One region of the Nonomuraea sp. NPDC004702 genome, then DNA from elsewhere that is predicted to be linked to it. Evidence: riboswitches for the same ligand, from Rfam matches in the RefSeq annotation. Region 1 holds a riboswitch; the other holds the start of a gene.
What was found. A riboswitch is a leader RNA that binds a small molecule or an ion and turns the genes downstream of it on or off. The one in region 1 is predicted to bind thiamine pyrophosphate.
Positions count from the first base shown of each region.

Region 2: another riboswitch for thiamine pyrophosphate. It lies ahead of ACWEJ6_RS17375 (FAD-dependent oxidoreductase); the one in region 1 lies ahead of ACWEJ6_RS25080 (purine-cytosine permease family protein).

Region 1 is NZ_JBSGCE010000020.1:111,831-117,289, forward strand. Features, by position in the region: gene ACWEJ6_RS25070 (Fpg/Nei family DNA glycosylase) at 1-804, shown strand, start outside; gene ACWEJ6_RS25075 (rhodanese-like domain-containing protein) at 831-1,154, shown strand; TPP riboswitch at 1,206-1,319, shown strand; gene ACWEJ6_RS25080 (purine-cytosine permease family protein) at 1,310-2,647, shown strand; gene ACWEJ6_RS25085 (methylated-DNA--[protein]-cysteine S-methyltransferase) at 2,633-3,205, opposite strand; gene ACWEJ6_RS25090 (ATP-binding protein) at 3,301-5,169, shown strand; gene ACWEJ6_RS25095 (ATP-binding protein) at 5,321-5,459, shown strand, end outside.
Region 2 is NZ_JBSGCE010000012.1:50,596-56,054, forward strand. Features, by position in the region: gene metF (methylenetetrahydrofolate reductase [NAD(P)H]) at 1-364, opposite strand, end outside; gene ACWEJ6_RS17355 (polyprenyl synthetase family protein) at 450-1,517, shown strand; gene thiE (thiamine phosphate synthase) at 1,668-2,321, opposite strand; gene ACWEJ6_RS17365 (Rv2175c family DNA-binding protein) at 2,299-2,673, opposite strand; gene ACWEJ6_RS17370 (NAD(P)/FAD-dependent oxidoreductase) at 2,704-3,873, opposite strand; TPP riboswitch at 3,926-4,042, shown strand; gene ACWEJ6_RS17375 (FAD-dependent oxidoreductase) at 4,032-5,459, shown strand, end outside.

The DNA.
Region 1 (5,459 bases):
GTCGACGTCGTCGGCTTCCAGGCGCTCAAGACGTTCGACCCGCCGGTCACCGCGCTCGGCGGGCTCACCGTCACGAACGTGTCGAGGCACGGCAAGTTCCTCGACCTCGACTGCGACGGCCTGCACCTGATCATCCACCTGGCCCGCGCCGGCTGGCTGCGCTGGCGCGACGACCTGACCGGCGCCCGGCCGGTGCGGCCGGGCAAGGGGCCGCTGGCCGTACGCGTACGGCTGGCGCCGGACGACGACGGCCTGGCCCCCGGCTTCGAGCTGACCGAGGCCGGCACGCAGAAACGGCTGGCCGTCTACGTCACCGACAAGCCGGAGGACGTGCCCGGCGTCGCCGCCCTGGGCCCCGACCCGCTCGACGACGCCTTCACCGTCGAGGCGCTCAAGCGCATCGTGGGCGGCAACCGCACCCAGATCAAGGGGCTGCTGCGCGACCAGAAGGTGATCGCGGGCATCGGCAACGCCTACTCCGACGAGGTGCTGCACGCGGCGAGGATGTCGCCGTTCAAGATCGCCGCGACGCTGACCGACGCGCAGATCGCCGACCTGCACGAGGCCATCGTGACGACGTTGCGCGACGCCGTCGAACGGGCGCACGGGCTGGCCGCCAAGGACCTCAAGGCGGAGAAGAAGTCCGGACTGCGCGTGCACAACCGGGCCGGCCAGCCGTGCGACGTGTGCGGCGACACGATCCGCGAGGTGTCCTTCGCCGACTCCGCGCTCCAGTACTGCCCGACCTGCCAGACGGGCGGGAAGCCGCTGGCCGACCGGCGGATGTCGCGCCTGCTCAAGTAGGGTCCCGGGCGCGGGATGATGGAGACATGACCGTTCCAGAGATCGACGTCACCGCCGTTCCCGACGACGCCTACCTGCTCGACGTCCGCGAGCAGGACGAGTGGCTGGCCGGCCACGCCCCCGAGGCCGTGCACATCCCCATGTCGCAGATCCAGGGCCGGGTCGAGGAGGTGCCCGCCGACCGCACCGTCTACGTGGTGTGCCGGGTCGGCGGCCGGTCGATGCAGGTCACGGCGTGGCTCAACCAGCTCGGGCGCGACGCCGTCAACGTGGGCGGCGGCATGCAGTCGTGGGAGTTCGCGCGCCGTCCGATGGTCAGCGAGACCGGGCAGGATCCTTTCGTGGCCTGAATGCCCCACTGTGGCGATTCCGCCGCCATTGAGGCATGATGAGGGCGCCAACTGCATAGTCGCGGGAGCTCGGGGTGCCGGGCTGAGAGGGCAGCAACACAGCCGCTGCCGACCGCCTGAACCTGTCCGGGTAATGCCGGCGTAGGGAGTGTGCGATGACGCATGTCGTCGACGAAGTTCCGCTGACCCTTGACGGCGCGCCCCCCAAGACCCTCGGCGTCCTCGACCAGGGCGCGCTCTGGGCCAACCTCGGTGTCAGCCTCCTCGGCTTCTCCGGCGCGCTCGTCCTGATCGATCCCCTGGGCAACGCGCCGCTCAGCCTCGTGGCCGCGCTCACGGCCGCCGTGGTCGGCAGCCTCATCGGCACGGCCATGGTCGGCCTGTCGGCCATCCCCGGCACGCAGACCGGGCGGCCGGCGATGGTGCTGCTGCGCGGGCTGTTCGGGGCGAAGATGTCGTACGTCCCGTCCGTGCTGAACATCGTGCAGATGCTCGGCTGGGGGGCTTTCGAGCTCTGGGTGATCGCCAAGGCCGCGAACGCGATCTTCGGGAGCGTCCCGTACCAGGTGTGGGTGGTGGTGGCGGGGGTGCTGACCACCGCGCTCGCCGTCTGGCCGCTCGGGTCGATCCGGCTGCTGCGCCGGTACGTGACCGCCGGCGTGATCGTGTCGCTGATCTGGTTCACCGTGTCGTTCCTGGGCGAGGCGCCGACGTACACGGGCGGGTCGTGGACGGCCTTCGCCCCGGCCGTCGACTACGTCATCGCCCTGTCGGTGTCGTGGGTGCCGATGGCCGCCGACTTCGCCAGGCACTCGCGTTCCAGCCGGGCCGCCTTCACCGGCGTCGTCGGCGGCTACACCGTCGCCCAGGTGGCCTGCCTGGCACTCGGCGTGTACGCGGTGGCCATCGCGGGCGCCCAGGCGGTCCAGGCCGACGGCATGGTCGTGTTCCAGCCGTTCGTCGCGGCGCCGCTGGGCGCGCTGTTCTTCGGCATCCTGGTGCTGCGCGAGACCGACCAGTCCTTCGCCAACGTCTACTCCACCACCGTCTCGCTGCAGAACCTGATGCCGAAGGTGGACCGGCGGGTCGTCTCGACCGCGATCGGCGTGCTCACCACCGCGATCGCCCTGGTCGTGGACGTCACCTCCTACGGCGCGTTCCTCGGGGTGATCGGCGCGGTGTTCGTGCCGATGTTCGCGGTGCTGGCCGTCGACTACTTCGTGCTCGGCGGCGCGGCCCGCTGGAACACCGCCGAGGACGCGCCCTCGCGCTGGCTGATGCTGCTGCCGTGGGCGCTGGGCTTCGCCGCCTACTGGTTCACCACCTCGACGCCCACGGTCGCCGGCTGGGACGACTTCTGGGCCTCCGCCCGCGAGGCCGTCGGCTTCACGCGGGAGCCGTGGATGAACGGCGCGCTCGGCGGCGCGCTGGTCGCGGCCCTGGTCACGCTGCTCATCGGCGTGCTCGGCCGGCGTCGCTCAGCGGCCCGCTGAGACCCGGCGTTCGACGTTGAGCAGGTGCTGCTTGGCGGCCACGCCTCCGGCGTAGTCGCCGAGCTCGCCGTCCTCACGGACCACCCGATGACAGGGCACGATCACGCACACCGGGTTGGCGCCGATCGCGTTGCCGACCGCGCGAAGGGCGCGCGGCCGTCCGATGCTCGCGCCGATCTCCTCGTACGTCGTGGTCGTGCCGTAGGGCACCGCCATGGTCTTCTGCAGCACGGTACGGGCGAACGGCGTGGCCAGCGCGAGGTCGACCGGCGTGGCGAAGGTGCGCAGCCGGCCGGAGAAGTACGCGTCGAGCTCCCGGCGCACCGGGTCGAGGCGGCGGGCGTCGGGCCCGATGAACGTGCCGACCTCCTTGGCCACCCGCTCGAACACGGTGTTCTCGGCCTCGAAACTGCAGGCCGCGATGCCCTTGCCGGTCACCGCGAGCACCAGCCTGCCCACCGCGCCGTCGTAGGTGCCGAACGCGACGTCCGGGGGCCCCTCGCCCTTGTAGGTGCTGGAGGTCACTCTCAGCAGGGCATCGAGGTCGCTGCTCGACATGCCTCTCACCCGTTTCAGCCACCGGAATCTTCGTGAGCGCAGCGTATCGGACGGATCGCCCGTCAGACCCACCACGCCACGTGCACTATGGAGGTGTGGGATACGCATGGGTCGGGAGTGACGAGGAGATCGCTCGCGCCGTGCTCGCCGGGTCCCCCAACGCCGTGGTGGCGCTCGACCGCGACCAGAGCGTGCTGGTCTGGAACGCGGCGGCCGAGCACCTGTTCGGCTGGACGGCGGCCGAGATGCTGGGTCGCCGGGCGCCGATCGTCCCCGACGAGCTGGCCGCCGAGCACAACGCGGTGCTGGAGCGCGTCCGCACCGGGGGCCAGGTGTCGCTGCGCACCAAGCGCGTCCACAAGGACGGCAGGCCGCTCGACCTGCGGGTGGACATCAACGCCCTGCGCATGGGCAACTCCGTGGTCGGCTACGTCCTGGCCCACCATCCCGCGCGGGCCGACGAGGTCGCCGGGCTGCGCATGGAACGCCGGGCCAGGCTGGTGCGCCGGCTCACCGACGTGGTCGGGGACATCAACTCCGAGCTGGAGCTGCCGGCTGTGCTCGACCGCATCTCGGCCAGCCTCACCGAGCTGACGGGCGCGGACGCGGGCGGGTTCGTGCTGATCGAGGGCGAGCGGCTGCGGCTGGTCAGCACGTACCGGCTGCCGGAGACGCTCAGGGGCACCACCACCGGCCTGCGGACGAGCCTGGTGGACAAGCTCTTACGGACGGGCAAGACCGTCATGCTGGAGTCCCAGGGGCTCGGCGACCTGGTGTGGGCCAGGCTCAACGGGCTGCACACGATCGCGCTCGGCCTGGCCGCGGTCGGCGGCCGCCCCTACGGCGCCCTCTACGCGCTGTTCGCCGGGCCCGCCCCCGGCCACCTGGAGCTGGAGCTGCTCGAACTGCTGGCCGGGCACGCCGGCATCGCGGTGGGGAATGCGGTGGCCTACCAGGAGGCGGTGCGGCAGCGGGCGCACGAGCGGGCCGTGTTCGACGCCAGCGCCGACGGCATCGCCGTGCTGGACGACGCCGGCCGGGTCGTGCGCTGGAACCCCGCCGCGGCCGAGCTGACCGCCTTCCCCGCCGACGCGGTGCTCGGCGGCCCGCCGCCGTTCCCGCTGCCCAGCCCCGGTGAGAAGCTCACGTTCCAGATGGAGAACGGGCGCTGGCTGGACGTGGTGAGCGCGCGGATCGAGGAGACCGGCGAGATCGTCATCGACTTCCGCGACGTCACCCAGGCCAAGGAGCTGGAGGAGGCCAAGGACCTCTTCCTGGCCACCACCAGCCACGAGCTGCGCACGCCGATCACGATCGTGCGCGGGTTCGCCGGCACGCTCGACGCGCGCTGGGACAAGATGAGCGACGCGGAACGCCGCTCGGCCGTGCACACGATCGCCGAGCGGGCCGGATCGCTGGGCCAGCTCATGGACCACCTGCTGCTGGGAGCCAGGGCGGGCGCGGACGAGCTGGCCGTGCGGATCGAGGCGTTCGACCTCGCGGCCCGGATCCACGCGGCCACGCTCGGCCTCCCCGCGTTGTCCGACCGCCACCGCGTCGAAGTGCGCATCCCGGACGAATTGCCGCCGGTGCTGGGTGACGCCCTGGCAACCGACATCGTTTTGGGGCAATTGCTGGAGAACGCGTTTAAATATTCCCCAATGGGTGGATTGATCTGTGTTGAAGCTTGGCCCGAAGACGACGGCGTGGTCGTAGTGGTGGATGACGAGGGGGTCGGAATCCCACCGCCTGACCGCGAACGGATCTTTGAGCGCTTCGTCCAGGTGGACAGCGGGGACCGGAGACGCTTTGGTGGAGTGGGGCTCGGGCTCTACATCGTGCGCAGTCTGGCCAGGGCGCAGGGGGGAGAAGTGAGTGCTCAACCGAGGCCCGGAGGGGGTACGAGGATGCGGTTGATCCTGAGGCGCGCTTCCCCTATCCGATCCGACACACCGATGCGGTAACGAGGTGGTCACAGTTGAGCTGATCTATCGTCCAATGTGTACAAGCTGTGATCGAGATGCGGTTTCTGCGATTGGCTAACGGGGCATTTCGGTCGTACCGGGGAGTGTTCCCGCGGGGGGCACAGGGAACGGGGAGGTGGGTGTGTCAAGCGTGGTGCTGCTGCCGTACGCGCCGTCCAGCGTCGCCGTCGCCCGCCAGCGTCTGAGCACTGACCTGCAGGATTGTGGGGTCTACACCGCCGCGATCGACGATGCGGTGCTGGTGGTGAGCGAGTTGCTGAGCAACGCGC
Region 2 (5,459 bases), on a different contig from region 1:
CGCCGCGCACGGCCAGGATGTTGCGCACCCCCGCGTCGGCGAAGCGGCCGACCAGGTGGCGCAGCTCGCGCAGCGAGTGGTTGACCGCCGTGAAGTGCGCCACAGGGGTGAGCGTGGTGTCGTGGGCCAGGCGCTCGACGATGTCGACCGTGCGGTCGCGGGTCGAGCCGCCGGCCCCGTAGGTCACCGACACGAACGTGGGGCGCAGGGACTCCAGCTCCCTGATCGCCTTCCACAGCTGCCGCTCGCCCTCGTCGGTCTTCGGCGGGAAGAACTCGAAGGAGAACGACCGGCCACCGGTGGCGAGCAGCTCGCGGACGGTGGGGACACGATCGGGCAGGATGGAGGGTCGACCAAGCGCCATGTCCCAAGCGTACAGGCCGGTGTCCCGGTCGGCCGCCCCTAGACCGGGGACCCGACCCCGAGTCCGCGCCCACTAGTCTCAAGGCATGACCACTGACGCCGCGAGCATGGACGCCCTGCGCACCCAGGTGGAGCGCGCCCTCGGGGAGTTCGTCGAACGGCAGCTGCCCGCCTCGGGCGACGCCGAGCTCGAACCGCTGCGCGCCGCCGCGGGCGACCTGCTGGCCGGCGGCAAGCGCCTGCGTCCCGCGTTCTGCTACTGGGGCTGGCGCGGCGCGGGCGGCACCGACGTGCCCGAGATCTTCACCGCCGCCGCGTCGCTGGAGCTGTTGCAGGCCAGCGCGCTCGTGCACGACGACGTGATGGACAAGAGCGACCTGCGCAGGGGCATGCCGGCCGCCCACCGCCGTTTCCAGTCCCTGCACGAGAAGGAGGGCTGGCACGGCTCGGCCGAGCAGTTCGGCGAGGGGGCCGCCATCCTGCTGGGCAACCTGCTGCTGGTGTGGTCGGGCGAGATGTGGCGCACCAGCGGCCTGCCGCCGGCGTCGCTGGCCGCCGCCCAGCCCGTCCACGACCACATGCGCACCGAGCTGATGTGCGGCCAGTACCTCGACCTGCTGGAGCAGGCCCACGGCGAGAACACCTTCGAGTCGGCGCTGCGGGTGGCGCTGTTCAAGAGCGGCAAGTACTCGGTGGAGCAGCCGCTCAGGCTCGGCCTGGTGCTCGCGGCCGGCGCGCTGGAGCCGTGGATGGACGAGCTGTGCACCGGCTACGGCCGCCGCGTCGGCATCGCCTTCCAGCTCAGGGACGACATCCTCGGCGTCTTCGGCGACCCGGCCCAGACCGGCAAGCCGGCCGGCGACGACCTGCGCGAGGGCAAGCGCACGATGCTGGTGGCCCGCACGCTGGCCGGGGCGGCCCCGGAGGCGGCCGCGACGGTGCGCAGGCTGCTCGGCGACCCCGCGCTCGACGAGGACGGGGTGAGCGCGCTGCGCGAGATCATCACGGACAGCGGCGCGCTGCGGGAGTGCGAGGACCTGATCGCCGGCTATCTCGCGGACGCGCTGGCCGCGCTCGACGAGGCGCCGGTCACCGCCGGGTCGCGCACGGCGCTGACCGAGCTGGCCATCGCCGCGACGTCCCGCAGGACCTGACCCCGGGCCCCCGGTACCGGCGGCCGGCCTGAGCGGCCCGCTTCGGCAGGCGGCCTCGCCGCGGAGTGCGGGCGCCCGTCGTGGACGGGCGCCCGGTCGTGTCAGGGGGCAGTGTCAGAGGGTCAGTGTCAGGGTCAAAGGGGCAAGGGGTCAGGGGGTCAGGCGTTTGGCGAACTCGGCCGCCGCCGCCCCCGGGTCCTCCGCGTCGGTGATCGCGCGTACGACCACCACGCGGCTCACGCCGTACGACATGACCTCGTCGAGGTTGGTGAGGTCGATGCCGCCGATCCCGAACCACGGCCGCGGCGCGGCCGCCCCCGGGGCCGGTCCCAGTGAGGCCGCGTGCCGCAGCAGCGCCGGGCCGGGCGCGTGCCGGCCCGGCTTGGTCGGCGTGGGCCAGATCGGGCCGCAGCAGAAGTAGTCGACGCCCTCCTCCACGGCCGCGGCGGACGCCTCGGCGACGGAGTGGGTGGACCGGCCGATGACGATGTCGTCGCCGAGCATCTCTCGCGCGACCGTCACGGGAAGGTCGTCCTGCCCCAGGTGGAGCACGTCGGGCCGGGCGGCGAAGGCGATGTCCGCCCGGTCGTTGACGGCCAGCAGCTTGCCGTGCCGGTCGCAGGCGTCACGGAAGACTTCCAGGAGCGCGAGTTCTTCGCGTGCCTCCAGGCCCTTCTCCCGCAGCTGGATGATGTCCACGCCGCCGGCCAGCACCGAGTCGAGGAACTCTGCCAGGTCGCCGCGGTCGCGGCGGCCGTCGGTGCAGAGATAGAGGCGGGCCTCAGAAAGCGAGGGCCTGGGCACGCCGCTTGACCTCCGTGTGACGGCCGGCCTTGATCGCCTCGATGGGCGACCCCGGCAGGGACTCGTCTGGGGTGAAGAGCCAGCGCAGCGACTCGATGTCGTCGTAGCCGGCGTCCTGCAACACGGTCAGTGTGCCGGGCAGGCCCTTCATCACGTCCTTCCCGTCGAGGAACACCGCGGGAACCTGTGGCCCGCCGCCGCCACGGCGCACGCCGAGCAGCTTGTGGTCCTTGAGGAGTTGCTTGGCCCGCCCGATCGAGAGGTCGAGGCGTGAGGCCACTTCGGGGAGAGTGAGCCACTCGTCGACGAGCTGGTCGGTCTCCCGGTCGATCTGTGCAACAGAAAGCGTCACGAAACCACAACTACCACATGCCGTCCTTGCTCAAACAACACAATCCCGTAGGGGGACCTCTGGATCTACCAGGCGTTCTGTGTCGAGGCGATGCCCGCCTTCGATGATCCTACGGCCCTGCACGTAGTCCCGGGGCCGGTCGACGGCGAGCACGGCGGCGAGGGTGTCGCCGGACGTCAGCCACACGGCCGACCACTTGCCCTCGGGCTCGCCCCGGTAGAGCAGGCGGTCGCCGGAGGGGTGGTGGCCGATGTACTGGACCATGTGGCCGAACTGCTCGGACCAGAAGTAGGGGGCCGGGTCGTAGACGGCCTCCTCCCCCAGCAGGGTCGCGGCGGCGACCTCGGGCGAGCCGAGCGCGGTGTCCCAGTGCTCGACGCGCAGCCGGACGCCGTAGCGGCGCGACCACCAGGCCGCGCAGTCGCCGGCGGCGACCACGTTCGGCATGGACGTGCGCAGGTGCTCGTCGGTGACGACGCCGTTGTGCAGGTCGATGTCGGAGCCGGCCAGCCACTCGACGGCCGGGCGCACGCCGATGCCCGTGACGACCACGTGCGCCTGGACGAACTCGCCCCCCACCAGCCGCACGCCGCCCTCGTCCACCTCGTCGACCATGGTGTTCAGGCGCAGGTCGATGCCGTCGTACCAGTGTCGCGTGCGGGCGCCGATCTCCGGGCCCACGGCGTTGGCCAGCGGGGCGGGGCCGGCCTCGATCACGGTCACCGAGCAACCGGCCTTGCGGGCGGCGGTGGCGACCTCGGCGCCGATCCAGCCGGCGCCGATGATCGCCACATGGGCTCCGGCCACGAGCCCGGCGCGCAGCTCGTGGGCGTCGTCGAGGGTGCGCAGGACGTGCTGGGGGCCGTCGCCGGGCACGGTGATCGGCTCGGTGCCGGTGGCGATCACGAGGCCGTCGTAGCCGAGCTCGCCCTCGGTCGTCTCCACGACGCCCTCGCGCAGGGCCTTGGCGGTGACGCCTGGCCAGAAGTCGACCTCCAGCGCGTCGAGGTCGGCCTCCAGGAAGCTGGAGTCGGCCGCGCCGGACAGCACGGCCTTGGACAACGGCGGACGGTCGTAGGGCCGATGGCGCTCCTGGCCGATCAGCGTGATCCGTCCGGTGAAGCCGCGCCCGCGCAGCGCCTCCGCGCTGCGCAGCCCGGCCAGGCCCGCTCCCACCACTACGACATGGTTCACGTTCATGACCATAACGGGGGCGGTGCCGGCACGTCGCGCCGAGGCCGTAGGCTGGAGGCGCAAGACGCGCGGGAGTCCGGCCGTCACCGGGCTGAGAGGAAGGCTTGAGCGGGCCTTCGACCGCAAGACACCTGATCCGGATCATGCCGGCGAAGGGAGCGCGGATGAATGTGATCGTGGGCGGCGGGGTCGTCGGGTTGTCGATCGCCTGGCGGCTGGCCCGCGAGGGGCTGCCCGTCACGGTGGTCGATCCGGCTCCGGGGCGCGGGGCGTCCTACGCGGCGGCCGGGATGCTGGCGCCCGTCAGCGAGGTCGCCTACACCGAGGAGCCTTTGCTGCGGCTGGGGGCCGCCTCGCTGAGCCGATGGCCGTCCTTCGCCGCCGAACTGGCCGCCGACGCGGACCTCGGCGTGGGCCTCGATGCGGGTTTCGATGCAGGCTTCGACGCGGGCCTCGGGCCAGGTCTCGGCGCGGGCCCGAGCGGCGGTTCCGGTGGCGGGGCCGGGGCGAGGGCCGGGGAGGCGTTCGGGGGCGCGTTCGGGGTGATCGGGCCGGAGGGGGCCGCTGGCCGTGCGCTCGACCTGCGCGCCGACGGCACGCTCGACGTCGCCTTCGGGGCCGACGACCTCGCGGCGCTCGACGACCTGGCGGCGTTCATGGACAAGCTGGGGCTGCGGGTCGAGCGGCTGACCGGGCGCGAGTGCCGGCGTCTGGAGCCCATGCTGGCCCCTTCGGTGCGCGGCGGGCTGCTGGCCCCCGGTGACGCCTGGGTCGATCCGCGCCGGGTCACGGCGGCGCTGCTGGCCGCGCTCGACCGGCTGGGCGTGCCCGTCGTGCGGGCGCGGGTGACCGGCCTGCTGCGCGACGGCGACGCCGCTCCAGGCGCCGCGACCGGCGCTGGGACCAGCTCTGGCACCGGCGCTCTGACCGGTGCTGGGATCAGCTCTGTGACCGGCGCTGGGATCGGTGCTGGGGCAGGCGGTGCGGCAGGACCTGTGGCGGGAGCCGTGACAGGTGCTGTGGCAGGTGCTGTGAGGGGGGTGCGGCTTGAGGCCGTGCCCGGTCAGCCTGAGCCGGCGGTGCTGGAGATCGCGGCCGAGCGGGTGGTGCTGGCCGCCGGGGCGTGGAGCGGGGAGCTGGCCGACGTGCCCGTCCGGCCGGTCAAGGGGCAGATCATGCGGTTGCGCTCGCCGCAGCCGCTGCTCGGCCGGTGCGTACGCGGGATGGTGCACGGCGCGCCCGTCTACCTCGTCCCCAGGGGCGACGGCGAGCTGGTGCTCGGGGCGACCCAGGAGGAGCTGGGGTTCGACACGCGGGTGACCGCGGGCGGGCTCTACGAGCTGCTGCGCGACGCCAGGGAGCTGGTGCCGGGCGTCACCGAGCTGGAGGTCGCCGACGTGGTCGCCGGGCTGCGTCCGGGCACCCCCGACAACCTGCCGATCATCGGGGCGGGCGAGGTCCCGGGGCTGGTGCTGGCGACCGGCCACCATCGGGGCGGGGTGCTGCTGGCTCCCCTGACGGCGGCCCTGGTCGCGTCGGCGGTGCTGACACCGTCCACGACGACGGCGTCCCCGGCGGCGGCCCCGGCAACG